DNA from 3 places in the Citrobacter sedlakii genome. Region 3 is predicted to be linked to each of the others. Evidence: predicted binding sites of a transcription regulator. Region 3 holds the regulator's gene; each other region holds the start of a gene.
What was found. Region 3 encodes PurR, which represses purine synthesis genes. Its sites were predicted from a motif close to CANGCAAACGTTTGCNTG; they were not measured.

Region 1 (3,285 bases), 1.2 Mb from region 3:
GAAAGGCTTTGGCCGTCAGAAAGGGCATACCGAGCTGTATCGTGGCGCGGAATATATGGTCGATTTTCTGCCGAAGGTGAAAATCGAAATCGTCGTGCCGGATGACATCGTGGAAACCTGTGTCGATACCATCATCCGTACTGCGCAGACCGGCAAAATTGGCGATGGTAAGATTTTTGTCTTCGACGTGGCGCGGGTTGTACGCATCCGTACCGGCGAGGAAGACGACGCGGCCATTTAAGCCGCGTCTGTCTGTAGGCTGGCGCAGTGCCTGATGGCGCGGCGCCTGTCAGGCCTGCGGGTTTTTCCGCTGTGCGTTACAGCACTTTATGCGGCCCAAAACATTCGTAATGAATGTTTTCGTTTTTCACGCCCATTTCCACCAGTTGCTTCGCGGCAAACTGCATAAACCCGACCGGACCGCACAGATAAAACTGCATAGCCGGATGGGTTAGTGACGCTTTCATCGCCGTCAGGTCCATCAGCCCTTCACTGTCAAATGCCGCTTTTGCGCGATCGGTCTCTGTCGGGATGCGATACCAGGTGTGCGCGGTAAAGTGCGGCAGCGTATTTCCCCGTTCACTCACTTCATCGACAAACGCATGCACATCGCCGTTTTCCGCCGCGTGGAACCAGTTAACCTGGGCGCTGTGTTTCGCTGTTGCCAGCGTATCCAGCATCGCCAGCATTGGGGTCTGACCGACGCCTGCGGAGATCAGCGACACCGGCGTGTCCGTTGAGACCTGCATAAAGAAATCACCGGCAGGCGCGGCTAAATGCACCACGTCGCCGACGTTTGCATGGTTATGCAGCCAGTTAGACACCTGCCCGCCGTCTTCGCGCTTCACGGCAATCCGGTAGCCTTTGCCATCCGGCTTGCGGGTCAGCGAGTACTGGCGAATCTCCTGGTGCGGAAAACCTTCCGGCTTCAGCCAGACGCCCAGATATTGACCCGGCTGGTAGTCGGCCACCGCGCCGCCATCGACGGGTTCAAATTCAAAACTGGTAATCAGCGCGCTGCGTGGGGTTTTCGCGACAATACGGAATGGTCGTGTCCCTTCCCAGCCGCCGGTTTTACGGGCATTTTCACGATAGATTTCCGCTTCGCGGTGAATAAACACATTCGCCAGCACGCCATAGGCTTTACCCCACGCATCCAGTACATCCTGACCTGGGCTGAACATTTCATCCAGCGTGGCTAACAGATGCGTGCCGACGATGTTGTACTGCTCCGGTTGGATCTGGAAGCTGGTGTGTTTCTGGGCGATCTTTTCCACAGCAGGCAGCAGCGCGGGCAGATTCTCAAGGTTGCTGGCATAGGCGGCAATGGCGTTAAACAGCGCTTCACGCTGATCGCCATTGCGCTGGTTGCTCATGTTAAAGATTTCTTTGAGTTCGGGATTATGGGCAAACATGCGATCGTAAAAATGGGCGGTCAGTTTGGGACCCGTTTCGACCAGCAGGGGAATGGTGGCTTTTACAGTGGCGATGGTTTGGGCGTCAAGCATACGGTCTTCCTTTATCTGAATCTTTAATGATGTATGTCAAATGCATCTTATAAAAAATACCCCTGCTTTGTAAATGGTTCTTTGTGACTTTGCGTTGCAAAAGTTACAACGTGAAAAATCTGCATCACAAACCTGAAAAGAAATCCGTTGAAAACCGTAAGGTCTTCATTCGGCAAAGCCTTATAGAATGCCGAGGTAATCGTTTGCGTAAAATCCTTTGTCAAGACCTGTTATCACAGAATGATTCAGTTATACTGTTGGCCGTTGTCCAACAGGACCGCCTAATTAAGGCCAAAATTTTATCGTTAGCTGAGTCAGGAGATGCGGATGTTAAAGCGTGAAATGAACATTGCCGATTATGATGCCGAACTGTGGCAGGCTATGGAGCAGGAAAAAGTACGTCAGGAAGAGCACATCGAACTGATCGCCTCCGAAAACTACACCAGCCCGCGCGTCATGCAGGCGCAGGGATCTCAGCTGACCAACAAATATGCTGAAGGGTATCCGGGCAAGCGCTACTACGGCGGTTGTGAATATGTCGATATCGTTGAGCAACTGGCGATCGATCGCGCGAAAGAACTGTTCGGCGCTGACTACGCTAACGTACAGCCGCACTCTGGTTCTCAGGCTAACTTCGCGGTTTACACCGCGCTGCTGCAGCCGGGCGATACCGTACTGGGTATGAACCTGGCGCAGGGCGGCCACCTGACTCACGGCTCCCCGGTTAACTTCTCCGGCAAACTGTACAACATCGTGCCTTACGGTATTGATGAGTCCGGTAAAATTGACTACGAAGAGATGGCGAAGCTGGCGAAAGCGCACAAACCGAAAATGATTATCGGTGGTTTCTCTGCTTACTCCGGTATCGTTGACTGGGCCAAAATGCGTGAAATCGCCGACAGCATCGGCGCGTATCTGTTCGTCGATATGGCGCACGTTGCGGGCCTGATCGCCGCGGGCGTTTACCCGAACCCGGTTCCACACGCGCACGTTGTGACCACCACCACCCACAAAACGCTGGCGGGTCCGCGCGGCGGCCTGATCCTGGCGAAAGGCGGTGACGAAGAACTGTACAAAAAACTGAACTCCGCCGTGTTCCCGAGCGCGCAGGGCGGCCCGTTGATGCACGTTATCGCGGCGAAAGCGGTAGCGCTGAAAGAAGCGATGGAGCCAGAATTCAAAGTTTACCAGCAGCAGGTTGCGAAAAATGCTAAAGCGATGGTGGAAGTGTTCCTGAACCGTGGCTACAAGGTAGTCTCCGGCGGAACTGAAAACCACCTGTTCCTGCTGGATCTGGTTGATAAGAACCTGACCGGTAAAGAAGCTGACGCCGCGCTGGGTCGCGCCAACATCACCGTAAACAAAAACAGCGTACCGAACGATCCGAAGAGCCCGTTTGTGACTTCCGGTATCCGTATCGGTTCTCCGGCTGTCACTCGCCGTGGCTTTAAAGAAGCGGAAGTGAAAGAGCTGGCGGGCTGGATGTGTGACGTTCTGGACAATATCAATGACGACGCGGTGATTGAGCGCGTGAAAGGTAACGTTCTGGATATTTGCGCACGCTTCCCGGTTTACGCGTAATTCACTGCGAATGCCGGATGGCGGCGCATGCCTGACCATCCGGTCGCGACGTTATGCCGGGCGTCACTCTGATGCCCGGTTATCTGAATAAAATGCCCTCACGCTTCCCTCGCCGCCGCGGCGCTCCGGGTCAATCTCGCTCAACTGCGATTCAACGTATAAATAGCCAATACCCATAAGCTGCTGCGCGCGGCTC
Region 2 (3,285 bases), 1.2 Mb from region 3:
GACTGGCCGGACGCCATTGACGACGCCGCTCCACCGCCGAGGCCGATATTCATTGCCGGGCCGCCGAGAACGATCAGCTTCGCGCCAACGTTGATCTCGCCTTTCTGTACATGATCCGCGCGGATGTTGCCGATCCCGCCCGCCAGCATGATCGGTTTATGGTAGCCGCGCAGCTCCTCGCCGTTATGGCTGTTGACCTTTTCTTCGTAGGTACGGAAATAGCCGTTCAGCGCCGGACGACCAAATTCGTTGTTGAACGCCGCGCCGCCCAGCGGGCCTTCGGTCATGATATCCAGCGCGGTCACAATGCGCTCAGGCTTGCCGAAATCTTCTTCCCACGGCTGTTCAAAGCCAGGAATGCGCAGGTTAGAGACCGAAAAGCCCACCAGCCCCGCTTTTGGCTTCGCGCCGCGTCCGGTTGCGCCTTCATCGCGAATCTCGCCGCCGGAACCGGTCGCGGCCCCCGGCCATGGCGAGATTGCCGTTGGGTGGTTATGGGTTTCGACCTTCATCAGGATATGCGCCGCTTCCTGGTGGAAGTCATAGCGCCCGGTGGCATGGTCAGCAAAATAACGTCCCACGTCAGAACCTTCCATTACCGCCGCGTTGTCTTTATAGGCAGACAACACGTGGTCGGGAGTGTGTTCCATCGTGTTTTTAATCATTTTGAACAGCGACTTCGGCTGCGGCTCGCCGTCAATCACCCAGTCGGCGTTAAAAATTTTGTGACGGCAGTGTTCGGAGTTCGCCTGGGCAAACATGTACAGCTCGATATCGTTCGGGTTGCGCCCCAGCGTTGTGAACGCATCCTGCAGGTAGTCGATTTCGTCTTCCGCCAGCGCCAGGCCGAGACGCAGGTTGGCGTCGATCAGCGCCTGGCGGCCTTCGCCCAGCAAATTGACGCTGGCGACCGGAGCGGGCTCGTGATGGATAAACAATTTTTCGGCATCGTTTAATGAGGAAAAAACCGTTTCCATCATGCGATCGTGAAGCTCTGCGGCGACCTGCTGCCACTGTTCAGCGGTCAGCGTGGAGGCTTCAACATAGTAAGCCACACCGCGCTCCAGGCGATCGATTTGTTGCAGACCGCAGTTGTGGGCGATATCCGTCGCTTTGGAAGACCAGGGGGAGATGGTGCCGGGGCGAGGCGTTACCAGCAGCAGTTTGCCTTCCGGCGTATGGCTGCTCAGGCTCGGGCCATATTTCAGCAGGCGGGCAAGCTGCGCCTGCTCATCATCGCTCAGCGGCGCGTTCAGATCGGCAAAATGGACGTACTCGGCGTAAATGTTGTGGACCTGGAGGTTGGCAGCCTGAAAGCGCGCCAGCAGTTTGTTGATACGGAATGCCGACAGTGCAGGCGAACCACGCAGAATTTCCATCATAAGTCTCTCGTCTTCTAAGCTTTCGGTGTGCCCAAGTGGGGAAACGGGCGTCATTATAAAGAATCTGCGCCGCCGACGAAACCGTTTGCGTCGAAATAAAATTGGCGTCAATTTTTGCCAGACGGTGCGGCCAATCGTTCTAATTAGTTGCCAACTGACGCAAGTTTAAGCAAAATGCCGCTCACTGATAAATACTCCTGGTCTTACTATTCCTTTTCCTACACTGAGGCAACGCACGGTACAGAGAATTAACTAATTGAAAAAATTAAAGATTAATTATCTGTTCATCGGCATCCTGACGCTGTTGTTGGCCGCCGCGCTTTGGCCCTCTATTCCCTGGTCCGGTAAAGCTGAAAGTCGTATCGCGGCGATCCAGTCGCGGGGAGAGCTGCGCGTGAGCACCATTAACTCGCCGCTGACCTATTCAACGCTTAATGGTAAGCCCTACGGGCTGGATTATGAGCTGGCCGAACAGTTTGCCAACTATCTGGGGGTGAAGCTGAAGATTACCGTACGCCAGAACATCAGTCAGTTGTTCGATGACCTGGATAACGGCGATGCCGACCTGCTGGCTGCCGGACTGGTCTATAACAGCGAACGGGTTAAAAATTACCAGCCCGGCCCGACCTATTACTCGGTCTCGCAGCAACTGGTCTACAAAGTGGGCCAGTATCGTCCGCGTACGCTGGGCAGCGTGACGGAAAGCCAGCTGACTATCGCTCCCGGCCATGTGGTGGTTAATGATTTACAGACGCTGAAAGAGACAAAATTTCCTCAACTCAGTTGGCGAATTGAAGACAGAAAAGGCACCACGGAGCTGTTGGACGCCGTGCTTGCCGGTAAGCTGGATTACACCATTGCCGACTCTGTCGCCATCAGCCTTTATCAGCGCGTACATCCGGAACTGGCGGTCGCGCTGGATGTCACTGACGAACAGCCGGTCACCTGGTTTAGCCAACTGGACGATGACAATACGTTATCAGCCGCCCTGCTCGATTTCTTCAACAGCATCAATGATGACGGCTCGCTGGCGAGGCTGGAAGAGAAGTATCTCGGCCACGGCGACGATTTCGACTATGTCGATACCCGCACCTTCCTGCGCGCCGTTGAGGCCATGCTGCCCGACCTGAAACCCTTATTTGAAAAGTATGCTCAGGAAATTGACTGGCGTCTGCTCGCCGCGATCGCCTGGCAGGAATCACACTGGGATCCGCAGGCTACCTCGCCGACCGGCGTTCGCGGCATGATGATGCTGACCAAAAACACGGCCCAAAGTCTGGGTCTTACCGATCGTACCGACCCGGAGCAGAGCATCAGCGGCGGCGCGCGGTATTTACAGGACATGATGAGCAAGGTGCCGGAAACCGTGCCAAAGGATGAGCGCATCTGGTTTGCGCTGGCGGCGTATAATATGGGCTATGCGCATATGCTCGACGCGCGAACGCTGACGGCGAAAACCAAAGGTAACCCTGACAGTTGGACGGATGTGAAGCAGCGTCTGCCGCTGCTCAGCCAGAAGCCATATTACAGTAAGCTGACCTATGGCTACGCCCGCGGTCACGAAGCGTACGCCTACGTCGAAAATATCCGCAAGTATCAGATCAGTTTAGTGGGCTATTTGCAGGAGAAAGAGAAACGGGTCGCGGAAGAAATGAGACTGGCGGAAGAATATCCCGTGGTATCCCCTGCGGAATTCAGCAAGCAATCGCTGCCGCTCTCCTCCTTCCTGTCGCAAGCGTCCTCCGGCTATCTGGCGGATGCCCCTTCCTTGCTGCGCCTGCCGCAGAAAAAGGACGCAGAGTAAATTGACCGCGTCCTAGTCGGATGAAAGGTGAGCGCGTGATGCGTTTTTCAGGGCTTTAATTTCCTGACGACGCATGCGAAAGAAGTCGCTGAGCAGCGT
Region 3 (3,285 bases):
CAGAAAGGGGATCGCCAGCATAATCACCATCAGAAGCAACAGAAAACCTTTCAGGGTGCCATTCACCGAACGGTCAGCCAGTTTTCCGCCAAAATAATTACCGATGGAAAACCCAACGCCAATCAGCACCAGCATACCGGTGACAAACGCTGGCGAGGCATGCGTAATGCTGTGCAATACGGGCGCGATGTAGGTATACAGCGTAAACATCGCCCCAGCCCCCAGAACAGTGGTTAATAACGCCATCAACACCTGCGGACGCATCAGCACCGCCAGCTCCTTTTTTACCTCCGGACGCGTTCCAGCGCTGCCCTTCGGCAAGGAGAAGAACAGGCTCGCCATCGCGATAACGCCCAGCCCAGCGGTCGCCATAAACGACATTCGCCAGCCGATAGTTTCACCGAGCCAGGTGGCAGCCGGAACACCGCCGATGTTGGCGATTGTCAGTCCCATAAACATTGTTGCCACCGCGCTGGCCTGCTTATGCTTTGGCACCACGCTTGCCGCCACGACGGAGCCCAGCCCAAAAAAGGCGCCGTGGTTCAGACTGGTCAGAACGCGAGACAGCATCAGGGTGGTGTAATCAGGAGAGATAGCGGAAAGCACATTGCCCACGGTGAAAATGGCCATCAGAAAGATCAACGCATTGCGACGTCCGCGATGTGAAAGCAGTAGCGTCATTAATGGCGCGCCGACCATCACCCCAATGGCATAAGCGCTGATCAGCATTCCTGCGGCGGGAATCGTCACATCAACGCCGCGAGCGATGACCGGCAATAATCCCATGGGAGAAAATTCAGTGGTGCCGATCCCGAACGCGCCTATGGCCAACGCCAGTAAAGGGTAATTTATTTTCATACGGTAATGACTCCGCCTGTTCGCGCTTAAACGCGGTGGACAAGAAAAGCCAAAAGCATGACATCAATCACAAAAAAAGAGAAGTTAACAAATTTACAAAAGACTTTTGCATTTTTGATAACAATTGGCGAAGGGAATGTGAGGGAGCGACACTCCCTCAGCGGTAAATCAGTGCAGTGCTGCGGTTAAACCACCTGCCACGATCAGAGCCAGAACAATAAACGTGGTCACTAATGAAAATTTCAGATCGGTGCTCATCAACTTTTCTCCTTTTTATTCCCACACAAAAAGTGATATAGCGCATTTTTACACACTTGAAAGCAAAAATCTCCCACGATTTAGGGTGATATCTGTTTTTAACACTTCCCCTTTTCGTTAAGATCAGCCAAAATTCGACGCTTACTTGTTTAGCGTACCGGCCATTGACCCCTTCCTGACGTTCCGTGTCGTTTTCCCGGCGTGCCGCAACCCTGATGTTGCGATCAGGGTGTGTAAAGGCAAACGTTTACTTAGCGTATTTTACTGTTCAGGTTGGGTCTGGAGTGAGATGTAATGGCAACAATTAAAGATGTAGCGAAACGAGCAAACGTTTCCACTACAACCGTATCACACGTTATTAACAAAACGCGTTTTGTTGCAGAAGAAACGCGTAACGCGGTGTGGGCGGCAATCAAAGAATTGCACTATTCCCCCAGCGCCGTCGCCCGAAGCCTGAAGGTCAACCATACCAAGTCCATCGGCCTGTTGGCGACCAGCAGCGAAGCCGCCTACTTTGCCGAAATTATAGAAGCCGTTGAAAAAAACTGTTTCCAGAAGGGTTATACCCTCATCCTCGGCAACGCGTGGAATAACCTGGAAAAACAGCGCGCCTATCTGTCGATGATGGCGCAAAAACGCGTGGATGGCCTGTTGGTCATGTGTTCTGAATATCCGGAACCTCTGCTTTCTATGCTCGAAGAATACCGTCATATTCCCATGGTAGTGATGGACTGGGGCGAAGCCAAAGCCGATTTCACGGACACGGTGATCGATAACGCCTTTGAAGGCGGCTATATGGCAGGCCGATACCTGGTGGAGCGCGGACATCGTGAAATCGGCGTGATTCCCGGTCCGTTGGAGCGGAACACCGGCGCAGGCCGTCTGGCTGGCTTTATGAAAGCGATGGAAGAAGCGCTGATCAACGTGCCGGAAAACTGGATTGTGCAGGGCGATTTTGAGCCGGAGTCCGGCTACCGCGCAATGCAGCAAATCCTGTCGCAGTCACACCGTCCGACAGCGGTATTCTGCGGCGGCGACATCATGGCGATGGGCGCGCTCTGTGCTGCCGATGAAATGGGTCTGCGCGTCCCGCAGGATGTCTCGCTGATCGGTTATGACAACGTGCGAAACGCGCGCTTCTTTACGCCAGCGTTAACCACTATTCATCAGCCGAAGGATTCTCTGGGTGAAACGGCGTTTAATATGCTGTTAGACCGTATCGTCAATAAGCGCGAGGAGTCCCAGTCGATCGAAGTCCACCCGCGACTGATTGAACGTCGCTCTGTTGCGGACGGCCCGTTCCGCGACTACCGCCGTTAAGTCGCGCCTGCGGGAGTCTCATCAGGCTCCCGCAGCCACTCTCTGTTCAGTGTTTCACTGTCTCCCAGATACTCCAGCAGCCACGCCAGCGCCGGCGAGGTATCGTTTTGTTGCCAGGTAAGACAGCAGGCGGCATCCGGGAAAGGATTTTCCAGCTCCAGCGCAACCCACTGCCCCGTGTTAAGACGAGGTTTGGCAAAATGCGTCGGCACCATGCCAATACACAATCCAGCGCTGATACAGGTTGCGGAAGAGTCCCAGTCCGGCACGACCATACGGCGTTGATTATCCAGTAACCATGTGACGCGTTTGGGCAGGTTTCGGGAGGTATCCTCCAGCACCAGCGACGGCCAGTTTCGCAACGTGTCGTCGCTCAACGGCCCCATTATGCTCGCCAGCGGATGGGAACGCGCCACCACGCAACTCCAGCTCAACATTCCCATATCGCGAAAGGCATAGCGACCGCCCACCGGAATAGCGCGCGTCGCGCCAATGGCCAACTCCACCCGACCATCGGACAACGCGTCCCAGACGCCGTTGAAAACTTCCTGAAAAACCAGCAGCTCTACATCATCAAAATGACGGTAAAAGTCGACGACCATCTGGCGGGTCCGTTCCGGACGCACGATATTATCCACCGCAACAGGCAACTGCCCGCGCCAGCCATTGGCGATTTGCTGACACTGTTGCCGGGTGTCCTGCATTTTTTTGATAACAGAACGCCCTTCTTTTAAAAACCAGGCCCCGGCGGGCGTCAGCACCACGTCACGGTGGCGGCGTTCAAACAGTGGGACCGCCAACCACTCTTCCAGTTGCCGTACCGTGTAGCTGACCGCAGAAGGCACCCGG

Region 1: glyA (serine hydroxymethyltransferase) is a predicted target of PurR. The motif match lies at 1,701-1,718, and genes of this name have one in related genera.
Region 2: purL (phosphoribosylformylglycinamidine synthase) is a predicted target of PurR. The motif match lies at 1,457-1,474, and genes of this name have one in related genera.

The regions. Positions count from the first base shown of each region.
Region 1 covers NZ_CP071070.1:1,316,291-1,319,575, forward strand. The annotation lists gene glnB (nitrogen regulatory protein P-II) at 1-241, shown strand, start outside; gene hmpA (NO-inducible flavohemoprotein) at 318-1,508, opposite strand; gene glyA (serine hydroxymethyltransferase) at 1,836-3,089, shown strand; partial or broken gene JY391_RS06300 (ROK family transcriptional regulator) at 3,222-3,285, opposite strand, start outside.
Region 2 covers NZ_CP071070.1:1,306,291-1,309,575, reverse strand. The annotation lists gene purL (phosphoribosylformylglycinamidine synthase) at 1-1,382, opposite strand, end outside; gene mltF (membrane-bound lytic murein transglycosylase MltF) at 1,639-3,186, shown strand; gene tadA (tRNA adenosine(34) deaminase TadA) at 3,199-3,285, opposite strand, start outside.
Region 3 covers NZ_CP071070.1:2,482,734-2,486,018, forward strand. The annotation lists gene JY391_RS11850 (MFS transporter) at 1-858, opposite strand, end outside; gene cydH (cytochrome bd-I oxidase subunit CydH) at 1,027-1,116, opposite strand; gene purR (HTH-type transcriptional repressor PurR) at 1,411-2,436, shown strand; gene punR (DNA-binding transcriptional activator PunR) at 2,433-3,285, opposite strand, start outside.